Pseudovibrio sp. M1P-2-3: one gene and its partner. The main gene of each other region encodes a partner of the protein of the gene in region 2 in a complex. Links are inferred from orthologs where the notes say so. Each region holds a gene or a part of one and is shown on either strand. Other genes may lie near its edges. The genes, in order: P6574_RS07470 and pnp.

What was found.
Region 1: the proteins of pnp (region 2) and P6574_RS07470 are in contact, whole or in part, in a cryo-EM structure (PDB 9QH0), measured with the Escherichia coli proteins. The link is inferred for Pseudovibrio sp. M1P-2-3 from one-to-one orthologs.

Annotation. Positions count from the first base shown.
Region 1 is NZ_JARRCW010000001.1:1,618,601-1,625,900, forward strand. Bases 3,799-7,300 are described here. They hold P6574_RS07470 (Rne/Rng family ribonuclease), read right to left. Parts: upstream 6,987-7,300; coding sequence 3,999-6,986; downstream 3,799-3,998. Outside these bases: accC (acetyl-CoA carboxylase biotin carboxylase subunit), read right to left, coding at 1-486; accB (acetyl-CoA carboxylase biotin carboxyl carrier protein), read right to left, coding at 500-964; P6574_RS07460 (DsbA family protein), read right to left, coding at 1,470-2,213; P6574_RS07465 (M48 family metalloprotease), read right to left, coding at 2,259-3,722. UniProt on the Escherichia coli protein: Endoribonuclease that plays a central role in RNA processing and decay. Required for the maturation of 5S and 16S rRNAs and the majority of tRNAs. Also involved in the degradation of most mRNAs.
Region 2 is NZ_JARRCW010000001.1:52,830-59,527, reverse strand. What follows is about bases 2,093-4,992. They hold pnp (polyribonucleotide nucleotidyltransferase), read right to left. Parts: upstream 4,652-4,992; coding sequence 2,534-4,651; downstream 2,093-2,533. Other genes in these bases: rpsO (30S ribosomal protein S15), read right to left, coding at 4,897-4,992; P6574_RS00250 (hypothetical protein), read right to left, coding at 2,302-2,475. In the rest of the region: P6574_RS00260 (hypothetical protein), read right to left, coding at 1-674; P6574_RS00255 (DMT family transporter), read left to right, coding at 1,176-2,078; more of rpsO, read right to left, coding at 4,993-5,166; tRNA pseudouridine(55) synthase TruB, read right to left, coding at 5,389-6,336; 30S ribosome-binding factor RbfA, read right to left, coding at 6,369-6,698. UniProt on the Escherichia coli protein: Involved in mRNA degradation. Catalyzes the phosphorolysis of single-stranded polyribonucleotides processively in the 3'- to 5'-direction. Also involved, along with RNase II, in tRNA processing.

The DNA of each region.
Region 1 (7,300 bases), 1.6 Mb from region 2 along the record:
ACCTGCGGCAGCTTTCAGGAGAACAGGGTATCCAATTTCATTGGCAATAGCATGAATATCATCGTCCGGTGTCACTCCGCCGTCCGAACCGGGAACCACTGGAATACCAAGCTCTTTGGCTGTGATTTTCGCCATGATCTTATCGCCCATAATCCGTATATGGTCGGAAGTTGGGCCGATAAAGGTAATGCCGTGGGCTTCAAGGATCTCCGCAAAACGGGCATTTTCGGAAAGGAAGCCATAACCGGGGTGCACTGCATCTGCACCTGTGATTTCACAGGCAGCAAGGATCTGCGGGATATTCAGATAACTGTCTCTGGCAACGGGCGGACCGATACAGACACTTTCGTCGGCAAGCCGCACATGCATCGCATCCTGATCGGCTGTGGAGTGCACAGCAACAGTCAAAATGCCCAGCTCTTTACAAGCTCGCTGGATACGAAGTGCGATCTCGCCGCGGTTTGCGATGAGGATCTTTGAAAACATCGGAGTCCGTCCGTTATTCGATGATGACAAGAGGTTCGCCAAATTCTACAGGTTGACCATCCGTGACGAGAACCGCAGTGATGCGACCGGACTTTGGTGCCGGGATCTGGTTCATGGTTTTCATCGCTTCAATGATGATCAAGGTGTCGCCTTCGCGAACGTTTGCACCAACCTCAACAAAAGCACGGGCACCAGGCTCTGGCGCAAGGTAAGCAGTACCAACCATTGGAGATGGGACGGCACCAGGGTGGTTGGCTGGGTCTGCTGACACCGCAACCTCAACTGGAGCTGGGGCGGAAACTGCTGCTGGAGCAACGGCTGCTGGTGCAACTATTGTTTGGGCTCCGTTTGCTGCCTGACGTGCGACGCGAACGCGGAAGTCATTTTGCTCAAGTTCAATTTCTGTAAGATTCGTTTCATCCAGAAGGGTCGCGAGCTGACGGATCAGATCCTGGTCAAACTTTTTTGGTTTCGTCATCGTTTAATCGTCCAGTTTGTGTTGCTCAGGCAACGGAAGCCAGAGTCACCATCAAATAAAGTGTCCGCCTACAATGAAGTCAGTATGCAGACGAGTGTTATTTTTCTCTAGTGCCCGAAGGATGTTAAGCCCATAGTTGCACCAGTGTTCTTTTTGCCAAGGACCTGAGAAGTAGGTCTATGGTCTCAATTGCATTTTGAGCCCGAAGGCTCAAATTAGCCCTGCTATCCAAAGGCTCACACTCATTTGAAGTGGATCTCTTTGGAGCGCTCCTTAGCCTGCAAAAACTCAAGGTTCATAAGTGCCAAATTATTGGCAGACCAGCAGTTCCCAGGAAAATCAAGAAATTTCCTACTTTTAAATGAACTCCCCTAGAACTACGAGTTGTCAGCAGTTGGAACCTTATAAATTCAGAGCGGATTAAGGAAAAGACCCAAACCCGCTTCTAAACGCAGAACTTAAAGTTTTTCGCCGGATAATTTGCCCTTTTTGTTACTTGGGCACCTTATTGACGTTCAGCTTCAATTTTCTTCTTCAAAGTGTCGTACCCAACTGCGCCCACAACAACTTCATCTCCAATTGCGTAGGAGGGGGTGCCGGTGAGGCCAAGAGTACCTGCAATACTGTAGACTTCCTGAAGTGTAGCCTGTGCAACGCCTGCGTCGATTGCCTCTTGAAGTCGAACTGTATCCACGCCAATTGACTTTGCTGTATCCAAAGCGGACTGCTTGTTGGCACGGCCTCTGGAGGAGAGCATGAGGCTATGGAATTCCTCATACTTCTCGGGGGCGATCTGGTTCAGGGCAATGGCAACTGTCGCAGCCTCCACGGAAGGTTGTCCCAAAACAGGAAACTCCTTCAGAACGACGCGGAGATTTTTATCCTCTTCAATCAAACGGAATGTATCGCCAAGAGCACGTTTACAGTAACCGCAATTGTAATCGAAGAACTCGACAAGGGTTACATCCCCATCAGGGTTCCCAAGAGTGACTTGGTTTTCGGAATTGAACAGAAGCTCTGAGACTTGGGACATTGCCGTTTTACGGGCCTGTTCTTCCTGCGCGACACGCTGCTCCTCCAAAACAGTCAAGGCTTCAGCAATGACCTGCGGGTTCTCCAGAAGGTACTCGCGTACGATCTTTTCTACGGCCTCTTTGTCGGGGGCAGTTTCTGCAGCGCCCGCCGAAATCGACGGGAGCAAAAGCATAACTGCACAGCCGGAGAGTACATTGCGAACGTGCTTATTCATTCTATCTCCATAGTGCCAATTGGCACTGTTTACCTCATATCAAAGCTAGCGCAAAGCCCTGTTGACTTTATAAGATAGGATGTCATCGGCCTGTTGCCATGAAATGGAGCCGGTTTTCATCTTCTTTTTTGCTCTAGCCGCATATTGTTGGGCACTTCTCAGGTTTCCTCTGGCAAGCAGGCTTTTGGCAGTCGAAAGATCTGCCATAGCGGTATCGCCTGTGCGCCCGTACGCAATGGCCAGTTGGGTGTAACCAATGTGGGAGTTCGGATCACGCCTGAGAGCGGTTGTCAGTATTCTCTTGGCCTCCGGCAGATACTGCGGGTTCTCAGAGGCAACGAGAGCAAAGCCAAGCCAAATTTCCAGCTGCGGGTTGCGCGGCATGTAAGACAGGGCTTTTTTGAATGGTGCAATGGCGGCAGCCGGATTTCCACCTTCAAGAAGAGCCTGCCCCTTCAATTCATAGAAATACGGATTGTTGGGCTGCTGCGCTATGAGTTTGTCAATGGCTCTTGCTGCCTTCTTGCCACTGGAAGATTTCATGGTGGCAACCGCGCGCGCGTATTGGGCGGGGAGCGATTTGTTGGAGCGGGGGTAGAGCCGGTAAGTCGATTTTGGATGGGATGTGAACGCGGCAAGCTTTGCCCGCACCATATCGTGGCGCTGCTGGAGCTGTGAGGGAACCTTCTTGTTGAAGTGACGGCTTTTCTTTGCTTTCACCTGAAGGGCGTTGAAGCGATCACGCGGCATCGGGTGACTGATAGCATAAGGGTCCGCATAACGTGCGGAAAATAAAGCAGCGTCTGCCATTCTCTCAAAGGAGGTCAGCATTCCTTTTGGCGAGGTACCTGTGCGTTCCAGATATTTGAGAGCAGCTTGGTCGGCAGCAGATTCTTCCGAGCGCTTATAGGCCAGAAATGTTCTTTGTGCGAGGCTCCCACCTCCCATAGCGGCGGCAGCGCCGCCTTGTGCAACAGCACTGCTTCCTGCCGAAACACCTGCAGCCGCGGCGCCAGCACCCAAGATCATACCGATTACTGAAATGACGCGGGCATTTGCCGCCGCCTGACGCATGCGAACGAGATGGTTACCCGTGATATGGCCGGTTTCGTGAGCGATGACGCCGATAACTTCCTCTGGGGTCTTGGCGGTCATGACCACGCCGACGTTGATGAACATTCTCCGGCTGTCCGGGACAAAGGCGTTGTAGCTCTTGTCGTTAACGAGGATGATCTCAACTTGGTTGGCGGGCAGGCCAGCGGCTCTAAAAACTGGGCGGGCGTAGTCTCTCAGCAGGTTTTCCGTCTCCGCATCGCGTACCAGCGGCACTTTGGACTGCGCCTGTGCGCTAGAGAGCGGTAGCCCTGAAAAAAGGAGAGAGAGCGCCGTTACAGATGCGACTGAACTTCGGGCCAGTTTGGGCACCAAGTCTTTTACCGAGTAATTGAATCGAAATGTTGAGCAGATAGATTTCAGCAAAACACGCCCCCCTGTATAGCCCTCTGGCATAACCAAACGTTTTAGTTGTTTACACCATATCCCTTCAATGAAGGCTTAACCATCCGAGCAAGGCTGAATTGGGGCAGTGGGGGGGAGGTTTTTAATGTGCTGTGAAAAACTAGAATAAGCAAGCAAATACAAATGCTTAAATTCATGTTTTGGAGTGACTTATAAAAGAGGCCAAGCCCAATGTGGCTTTGAAATGCTGCGAATCAAATGAGTGAGGGCACTTTTTAAAAATTTTAGGCAAAGAAAAAGGGCGGCTTTCGCCGCCCTCGTGTTTTTTTAGAAGAAAGACCTTCGCTGCCACCAGCCGCTTTTGGGCTGGTTACCGGATTTTTCCGGAGTGCCTGCAGGCTTTGGTGCAACCTTTTCACTGGTGACCACTGGAGCAGCTTTTTGTGGCGCCGGGGCCACCTGCTTGGGCTCTGGTGCCGGTTTCGCTGTTTCGGTTTTAACTTCTTTTACAGGTACGCTTTGTGTGCTGGACGCTGGCGCACCTTCAGCTTTTGCCGGAGTTGTCTCGCGAGGTTGCCGTGGCCGTGAAGACGTTGGGCGTCTGCGGGGGCGCGGCGTTCTTGGCTTGGGCGCAGCTGCTTCTTCACTTGCCTGAGGAGAAGAGACATCTGATGCCGGTGCAGCCTCAGCTGCAGGCGCGGCTTCTGGTGCAGGAGCGGATTCTGTGATTTCAGAATCTTGCGCGGCACTTTCAGCGGCTCTCGCAGGGGCTCTGCGTGGGCGCCTTCTAGGGCGTGGACGACGTCTGTCCTCCTGTTTAGCTTCAGCCTGTTCACCCGCCTCAGCAGATGCTTCAGACGCTTCGGCTTCAGCACTTGCAGAAGTCACCGCTTCTGTGCTTTGCGTTTGCTCTTGAGGAGTTGACGCTTGCTCGGGAGCCGGGCTTACTTCTTTTGTCTCACCTTCGGAGCTTACAGGGGCTGTTTCGCCTTCAGAGGCAGACTCTTGTGTTGCTTCTGCTTCATCTTGAGAAGGTTTGCGAGAACGGCGGCCACCACGTCTTCCGCGCCGTCTGCGACGACGGTAGTCGCTGTCTTCATCATCTGAACTTTGTTCCTCGCTAGAGGCGTCTTCGCCAGCGTTTTCAGCTGCTTCGTCTGTCTGCTCACCTTCTGCTGCCAGAGCAGGGGCGTCTTCGTCAGTTTCTTCACCTTGCTGTGTATCTGAGATGTCCTCTTCGGAAGATGCAGGGCTGCCACGACGGCGACGGCGACGGCGACGGCGACGTTCAGTTGGCTTCTGCTCTTCTTCTGTAGAATCTTCAGTTTCGTTCTCTTCTTCGCCCTCACTCTCTTCCTCTGGAATGAGCAGGGTGTCAGGTTGAACAGAAGCTTTGTCTTCTGCAGGAAGGTGAACAGGAGTTGCCAGCTCACCACGTTCCAGCGTGAAGTGCTGACCGCTGACGCTGTCATCTGCTGCAAGAGTAATGCTGAGCCCGAAACGCTTTTCCAGCTCGGTGATGTGGCCACGCTTCTGGTTCAGGATATAAAGAGCGACATCGGTCGGTGTGTTGACCGTGATGTTGTGTGTTGCGCCGCGCAGCAGCTGGTCTTCCAGTGCACGCAAAATGTAAAGGGCAACGGATTCAACAGAGCGGACAATGCCGGAGCCGTGACAGTGCGGGCAAGGTGAGGAAGAGCTTTCCAGAACACCTGTGCGCAATCTCTGGCGAGACATTTCCAAAAGGCCGAAGTGCGAGATGCGTCCAACCTGAATGCGGGCGCGGTCTGCTTTCAAGCATTCTTTCAGTTTGCGTTCCACAGAGCGGTTGTTGCGGCTTTCTTCCATATCAATGAAATCAATAACAACAAGGCCAGCAAGGTCTCGCAGACGAAGCTGGCGGGCAATTTCTTCCGCAGCTTCCATATTGGTGGCAAGAGCCGTGTCCTCAATGTTCTGCTCTCTGGTTGACTTGCCTGAGTTCACATCAACGGAGACCAGAGCTTCTGTCTGGTTAATGACGATATAGCCGCCGGACTTCAAAGTCACTTGCGGGGAGAACATGGCATCCAGTTGAGCTTCAACACTGTAACGTGTGAAGATCGGTGTGGCATCCCGGTAAGGTTGAACGTTTTTGGAATGGCTTGGCATCAGCATACGCATGAAGTTTTTCGCTTCACGGTAACCGATTTCACCAGACACAATAACCTGATCAATGTCTTTGTTGTAAAGGTCGCGGATAGCGCGCTTTACAAGGCTGCCTTCTTCATAGACCAAGGTTGGCGCAGCAGAATTCAAGGTTAACTCGCGTACGTTTTCCCAAAGGCGCATGAGGTATTCAAAGTCGCGTTTGATTTCCGCTTTCGTCCGGCTGGCGCCTGCTGTGCGCAAAATAACGCCCATACCTTCAGGAACGTTCAACTCACCGGCAATCTGCTTCAGTCTCTTGCGGTCAGTTGGCTTGGTGATCTTACGGGAGATCCCGCCGCCACGGTCTGTGTTTGGCATCAAGACAGAGTAACGACCAGCCAGAGACATATAAGTGGTCAAAGCAGCGCCCTTGTTGCCACGCTCTTCCTTGACAACTTGAACAACCAACAGCTGACGACGCTTGATAACCTCTTGGATCTTATAGCGATCGCGCAGACGGCGAATGCGTGTTTCACTGCGGACCTCTGGCGCATCACCTTCTGATTTTGCGTCTCGCGAAGAGGTGTCGTCGTCCTCCCCCCCAGTTTCCGCTTCGCCGTGTGTCTGGGAAGCGGTTGCATCAAGACTAGCGGAAGAAGCAGCAGTTTTGTGCGGCTCTTCGCCTTCACTCTCTCCCTCTTCAGGGTCAGGGACAATCTCTTCTACTGCATGCTCTTCAAAGGGTGCGTCCAAACTTGCCAAGAGTGCAGCATCCAGCTCCTCAGCATTTTCGTCGTCATCCTCAGAGTTTTCAGCGTTTTCAGCATCTGCAGCAGTTTTTGCTCTTTCCGCTTCTTCCCGCTCGCGGCGCTCGCGCTCTTTTTGGTTGGCTTCAGCCTCAGCAGCAAGCTGGCGCTCCAGCTCCTCACGGTCGGCTTTTGGGAGTTGATAGTAATCGGGATGGATTTCGCTGAATGCGAGAAAGCCGTGGCGGTTACCACCGTATTCAACAAAAGCCGCCTGAAGGGAAGGTTCAACCCTTGTTACTCTGGCTAGATATATATTTCCACGAAGCTGCCTGCGGTTGGCAGCTTCAAAGTCGAATTCCTCAACCCGATTCCCACGAACGACCGTAACCCGGGTCTCTTCCGGGTGGGCCGCGTCTATCAGCATCTTGTTTGCCATGTAGTACGATCCTCGCAATCAGCCTTCCAGAACGGCGCAGGACGTCCTGTTTCGTCAACGTTCCGGCGGCGATTGCATTGTTTTTGAAGTGTAATATTGCGAAAGAGCAGAGGTGACGCGCGGCCATGCCAGCGTAATCCGCAAAAATTCCGCGGTTACTGCCGATTGAGCCTATTCCATTTAACAATGCGCGTTTCTTAAACAAACCTTCTGCCTTTATGTGACCACCATCAACCTTCTGGTTGACGGGCAAACAGCAATCTAAGTGCTGCAAAACTCATTGGTTCGGCGGCGGGGAGCCGGTCAATAACTGG
Region 2 (6,698 bases):
TGAACAGCAAGTCTGAACGTATTCAGATTCTGAAGATCATTTGTGTCCACGAAATTCTGGCAGGCATCTCCCCAGCGCCGACCTGAATCCACGTAGTCCTCATTGTTCCAAACAAATAGTATGTTGTCGACAACAGTTTGAAAGTCGTTACCGGGAAGTAGCGCCGCATTGTAACGGTTATCTGCATCTGCCACCGCCGGATTTCCATTGCCCACAAGCTGGCAAGCCCCTTGCGGGCCAAGGAGCGCTGCAATGTCATCGCCATACTGGTTGTTTGTCAGTTTCAAAACCGTATCAACCCCGACCGCCGTGGAGCAGCTATCGAAGTAGACCGTTGCAGGTGTGCTGGGGTGTGCGGCCTTGAAATACTGCGCGAAGTCTGCTTTCGGTATGTTCCCAACCTCGTCTTCACTCCCGTGGGAAACAACATAGACATTCTCAAAGGTATCAAGCCCCGCAGTCGCTTCCATGGCCGTCACAGTGCCATCATTCGCCATGAAAAACACATCGTTTGCTCCATAACGGCGGGAGGCCCAGAGGGTATCGATTGAATCCCGAGGGTCCTGACAGATAAGATCCGTCATGATAATCGCCCCTGATGCAAGTGCTGAACTGGGTAAAGAAAGGAGGCCCACAACAATACATGCTGGTATGTAGCTAGAACTTCTGTTCATCTTCAAATGCTCCTGACGCAAGTGGTTCACACAACAAAGACTTGCAAAATCAGGTTTCGTGAAAACGAAAGTGCCTTTTGGCTAATAGAACGTTCCCGTCGATCAGGCTTGAGATGTCAGATGCGGCCCAGCCTAAACAGGTGGGCAGGAGCGATACCCAGACGAGGTAAACGCGCGGGGATGACGAGTTCACAGTACGCTGCGTTTTAATCCCATCGGGATTGTCTTATCGCTTGGGCACAAGAGAGCCAGTCTCCCGTTTTAGGCGGATCATGTCATTCACAAATTACTGATTTAGAGTATCCGAACCCAATCTGTATCGACACACTCTAAAACATACTGCACCTTTGGTCTTCTCTATATAGCGTTCGATTTTGATTTCGTTTCATAGACTCATCAAAAATTTTAGGTGGTATTAATGGCAATAAACAATCATTCTACGCATCGCCGCCGATTGAGAATATTTGGTAGGGCGCAATTTAATGAGATTTGAGTTCAGGAATGGATAATATACGCGGGAGCGCTTGGATGGTGCTCGCAATGATGGGATTTGCAGTGGAGGATACGCTCCTCAAGACCGCAACAGCGGCTGTCCCTGTTGGACAAACCCTCATGCTGTTCGGCATCGGAGGTACCCTGTTATTTCTTGTGCTCACATGGCAGCGAGGGGAAAAGGCTCTGGTCCGCAGTGCCATGACTCCAACGCTGTTTACTCGGGCAGCCTTTGAAATTGCAGGACGTTTATTCTTCCTTCTTTCCCTCGCCTTTACCAGTCTGTCCAGCACTTCCGCAATATTACAGGCCACACCACTGGCCGTAACTCTGGGTGCGGCGGTCCTGTTTGGCGAGCATGTACGCTGGCACCGGTGGTTTGCAATTGTCATCGGGTTTGCAGGCGTGCTTCTGGTCATCAAGCCCAGTGCAGAAGCATTTGAGCTGACATCCATATTTGCAGTAATCGGGATGATCGGTTTTGCCGGGCGTGATCTGGCAACCCGCGCGGCACCGCCTGCCCTGTCCAACATGCAACTTGGTGTCTACGGGTTTGCTGTCCTGATCCCCACAGGCGGAGCATATGCATTGTGGACTGGCGGTTTTGTTCTACCGGATCTGATAAGCGGCACAGCAATCTTTATTGCCACATTTATTGGCGTTGGCGCTTATTATTCAATCACTGTAGCAATGAGAACCGGAGAAGTGTCCGTGGTAACTCCGTTCCGCTATTCCCGTCTCCTGTTCGGCCTGTTTCTCGGAGCTGTAATTTTCGGGGAACGTCCAGACATGATGACCTTGGGTGGTTCTGCTGTCATTGTCGCCAGTGGTGTTTATATCCTGCTCAGTATGAGACAGTCTCCCCGCGCAGTTTCAGCGACTAAAGAAACTCTAGTATCCTCTCGAGACTAGAGTTACACCGAACCGATCAAATCAATAAGCCCCCGATTGCTAATCAGTCGGTGGCTTTTTCCGAATGGTCATAACAATGCCGCCAGACAAGACAAGAGCAGCACCGGTATATACATTCCATGTTGGATTATGGCCGTAGACCAGCTAATCAAGGAAACCGGAAGTAGTGGACAACAAGGTCCCGATAAGAAGCAATCCATCACGCAAATAGAAGAAAAATAGCTTAGTCTAGCCCAATACCGCCTGTGAGAATTTTGCTGAAAAGGGCCACCAAGGCCGCACACAAGGATGCGCTGGCCATCACCAGAATACTGATAGCAAAATCACGATTTAAAATGCGTTTTATAGCCACCTCCCGTATGCAAGCCAGATACGAAAATATTCTAATCGCAATCAAAAAAGGCCAGCTCGGTTGAGCTGGCCTTTTTTCTATCGAGCATTAAAAGCGCGGGAAATTAGCCCTCTTCGCGAGGAATTTCCTTACCAGTTTCCTGATCAACCACTTTCATGGAGAGACGGACTTTGCCGCGCTCGTCGAAGCCCATGAGCTTGACCCAGACTTTCTGACCTTCTTTTACAACGTCAGTTGTCTTGGCAACTTTGCGCGGAGCAAGCTGGGAGATGTGGACGAGACCGTCGCGTGCACCGAAGAAGTTTACGAATGCGCCGAAGTCCACTGTCTTCACAACAGTACCTTCATAGATCACGCCAACTTCTGGTTCAGCTGCGATGGAGTTGATCCAGTTCAGGGCAGCCTTGATGGCTTTACCGTCGTTGGACGCAACTTTCACAGTGCCGTCGTCTTCGATGTTCACTTTCGCGCCGGTTTTCTCAACGATCTCACGGATCACCTTACCGCCGGAGCCGATCACTTCACGGATCTTGTCAACCGGGATCTTGATGACTTCGATGCGCGGAGCATGCTCACCAAGCTCGGAGCGGGCTTCTGTGATGGCGTTTGCCATTTCGCCGAGGATGTGAACGCGGCCACCTTTAGCCTGCTCCAGAGCCACCTTCATGATCTCTTCGGTGATACCGTCGATCTTGATGTCCATCTGCAGGGCAGTGATGCCGTTTTCAGAACCGGCTACCTTGAAGTCCATGTCGCCGAGGTGATCTTCATCACCAAGGATATCGGAGAGAACTGCAAAGCGCTCGCCTTCCTTGATGAGACCCATTGCGATGCCCGCGACTGGTGCTTTCAAAGGCACACCAGCGTCCATCAGGGACAAAGATGCACCACAAACGGATGCCATGGAGGACGAACCGTTGGACTCAGTGATTTCGGATACAACACGCAGGGTGTATGGGAAATCGTGGTGAGCAGGCAGCATTGGGTTTACAGCGCGCCATGCCAGTTTACCGTGACCGATTTCGCGGCGTCCCGGAGAACCCATGCGACCAGCTTCACCTACAGAGTAAGGAGGGAAGTTGTAGTGCAGCATGAAGGTTGCTTTTTTGGTGCCTTCCAGCTGGTCAACGAACTGCTCGTCTTCACCTGTACCCAGTGTTGCAACAACAAGACCTTGAGTTTCACCACGAGTGAACAAGGAGGAGCCGTGTGCGCGTGGCAGGATGCCAACTTCAGACATGATCGGACGAACAGTCGCCAGATCGCGGCCATCAATACGCTTACCGGTGTCTAGAATAGAACCGCGAACGATTTCAGCTTCCAGTTTCTTGAACTGTTCGCCAACAACAACAGCTTCAGGAGCATCTTCCACGCCAGTTACCAGCGCTTCAATTACTTTCGCCTTTGCAGCGTCAACAGCTGTTTTACGCTCAACTTTCTGCGTGATTGTGTAGGCAGCTGCCAAATCCGCACCAGCGATTTCTTTCACTTGTGCAAACAGAGCAGAGCGGTCTTCAACAATCAGTTCACGCGGGTCTTTAGCAGCCTGCTCAGCCAGCGAGATGATGGCGTCGATTACAGGCTGGAATTCGCGGTGACCGAACATGACAGCGCCCAGCATGACTTCTTCGGTAAGCTCTTTAGCTTCCGATTCAACCATGAGAACAGCATCGCCAGTACCTGCAACAATCAGGTCCAGATCGGTTTCAGCCATTTGGTCAACGGTCGGGTTCAGTACATATTCGCCGTTGATCATGCCAACGCGTGCACCGCCGATTGGGCCCATAAATGGAACACCGGAAATTGTCAGCGCTGCGGATGCACCAACCATTGCCAAAATGTCAGGAGCGTTTTCAAGGTCGTGGGACAGAACTGTCAGAACAACCTGAGTTTCGTTCTTGTAGCCATCAACGAACAGCGGGCGGATCGGACGGTCGATCAGGCGGGATGTGAGTGTTTCATGCTCACTTGGACGGCCTTCGCGCTTGAAGTAACCGCCTGGAATGCGGCCAGCTGCGTAAGCTTTTTCCTGATAGTTCACTGTGAGCGGGAAAAAGTCCTGACCCGGCTTTGCAGTCTTTGCGGAAACAACGGTGGCAAGAACTTTGGTTTCGCCGTATGTCGCGAGAACCGCGCCATCAGCCTGACGTGCAATTTTACCAGTTTCGAGGATAAGCGGACGGCCGCCCCACTCAATTTCAACGCGATGCGTATCAAACATATTTTTTCCTAGCGTACGTTTATTTCCCATCCGGCAAGAATTGGAGGGGAAATACGAATCAATAAACAAGAGTTGAGCAGACCCATCCAAATTGATGGGCCTGCCCGTTCTGTTTGGTAGGTTTCATAAAGGCAAGACAGCAAGAAGCTCGACTTCAAGCATCTGGCAATCCTGCCCTTTTTAAAAAACCTACTCCTTCATATACAAAACGCGGCGGTTTGGAAACCGCCGCGTTTGAGGGTGCCTTAGCGGCGGATACCCAGACGCTCAATCAGAGACTGGTAGCGTGCAACGTCTTTGCCCTTAACGTAGTCAAGAAGCTTACGACGCTGGCTAACCATTTTCAGCAGGCCACGACGGGAGTGGTTGTCCTTTTTGTGACCTTTGAAGTGCTCGGTCAGAACAGTGATGCGGTGTGTCAGGATAGCAACCTGCACTTCTGGAGAACCGGTATCACCTTCTTTGGTAGCGAATTCTTTAATCAGTTCAGCTTTGCGCTCAGGTGTAATCGACATCGATTAGTCCTTATAAGTTCAGCTCTTATTGAGCATTTTCAAAATCACGCATGTGAATGCGCGCTGCTTCTTTTTGAAGCCCTTCCCCCAATCGGCCATGCCAAGATGTCGTCCAGCATGGTGTCATCGGGAAAGCTCGGATCGCTCAACATGAAGCAATCCGCGTGGACTATGAAGCAATCTCCTTTAAAACGCCAGAGATATTTTCATGGCCCATAACCCTCAGAGATTAAACACTCTTTTGGGTTTAAATTCTCCTTTGGAAACCTCACCAAAGGCGATGAGAGTGCCCCCGCTGGTCACATAAATGTCCTCGGGTCCGATTGGAGCATTTGCACCGCGTAAGATAATCGGCATACCACGCTTCAGCCTTTGCGCGGCCTCCCCATTAACCGTAACCCCTTCCAGGAGGGAGAGACCGGATTCAACAGGTAGCAAGGCCTCCATCAACTCGGCACTTTCCAAGGGAGACTGCCCCTCTTCCAGTTGTCCGGCCGCGTCCTCAAGCTCCTCCAGTGTCACCATATCGGCTTCACCGAACGAGCCGACCAGCAAACGGCGCAGGCCAGTCACATATCCGCGCGTTCCCAACTCCAAAGCAATATCACGGGCAAGAGAGCGTACGTAGGTGCCTTTACCGCACTCGGCTTCAAACACCGCTTTGTTTTCATCGATTATCTCCCGAAGGGTTAAACGATGAATATCAATGGGCCGCGCTTCCAGTTCCACGTCTTTCCCGTCACGCGCCAGATCATAGGCACGGTTCCCGTCCACTTTAATCGCCGAGAACTTGGGGGGAACTTGCATGATCTCCCCCTGAAACTGCGGGAGAACATTCTCGATCTCTTCACGGGTGGGCCGCTGGTCGCTGGAAGCGATTACGTCCCCTTCTGCGTCATCCGTTGAAGTTTGTGTGCCCCATGTCACTTCAAACTGGTAAACCTTGCGCCCGCCCATCACAAAGGGAACTGTTTTGGTAGCTTCACCAAAAGCAATTGGAAGGCAGCCACTGGCAAGAGGGTCCAGCGTACCTGCATGACCAACCTTTTCGGGGTTGAATACACGCTTCAGCTTACCAAGTGCTTGGTTTGAGGTAAGGTTCAAGGGCTTGTCCAAGACAAGCCATCCATTGACGGGGTAGCGTATTCTGCGCCGCTGCTGCTTCGCCATTCTCTGTGCAATCTCAGTTTTATTTCTAGTTTTTAGTCGCGATCTTCATAATCATCCGAAGGCTCATCAAGGTCACGGCGAACAGCTGGTTCGTTGAGCAAACGGGTGATCCGGTCATCGTCATCAAAACGCGTATCCGCAACAAAGCGCAGGTCGGAGGAGTATTTCATGGTCATGCGACGGGAAACCTGACCTCTGAAGTACTTTGCACTGCGGTTGAGAGCTGCGACAACCCGCTCCACATTCTGCCCCCCCAAAGGCATAACCAGAACAGTTGCAAGGCGCAGGTCAGGTGTCATCCGAACTTCGGGGACAGTGACGATCACGCCATCAAGATCAGGATCACTGAGCCGTCCACGAGA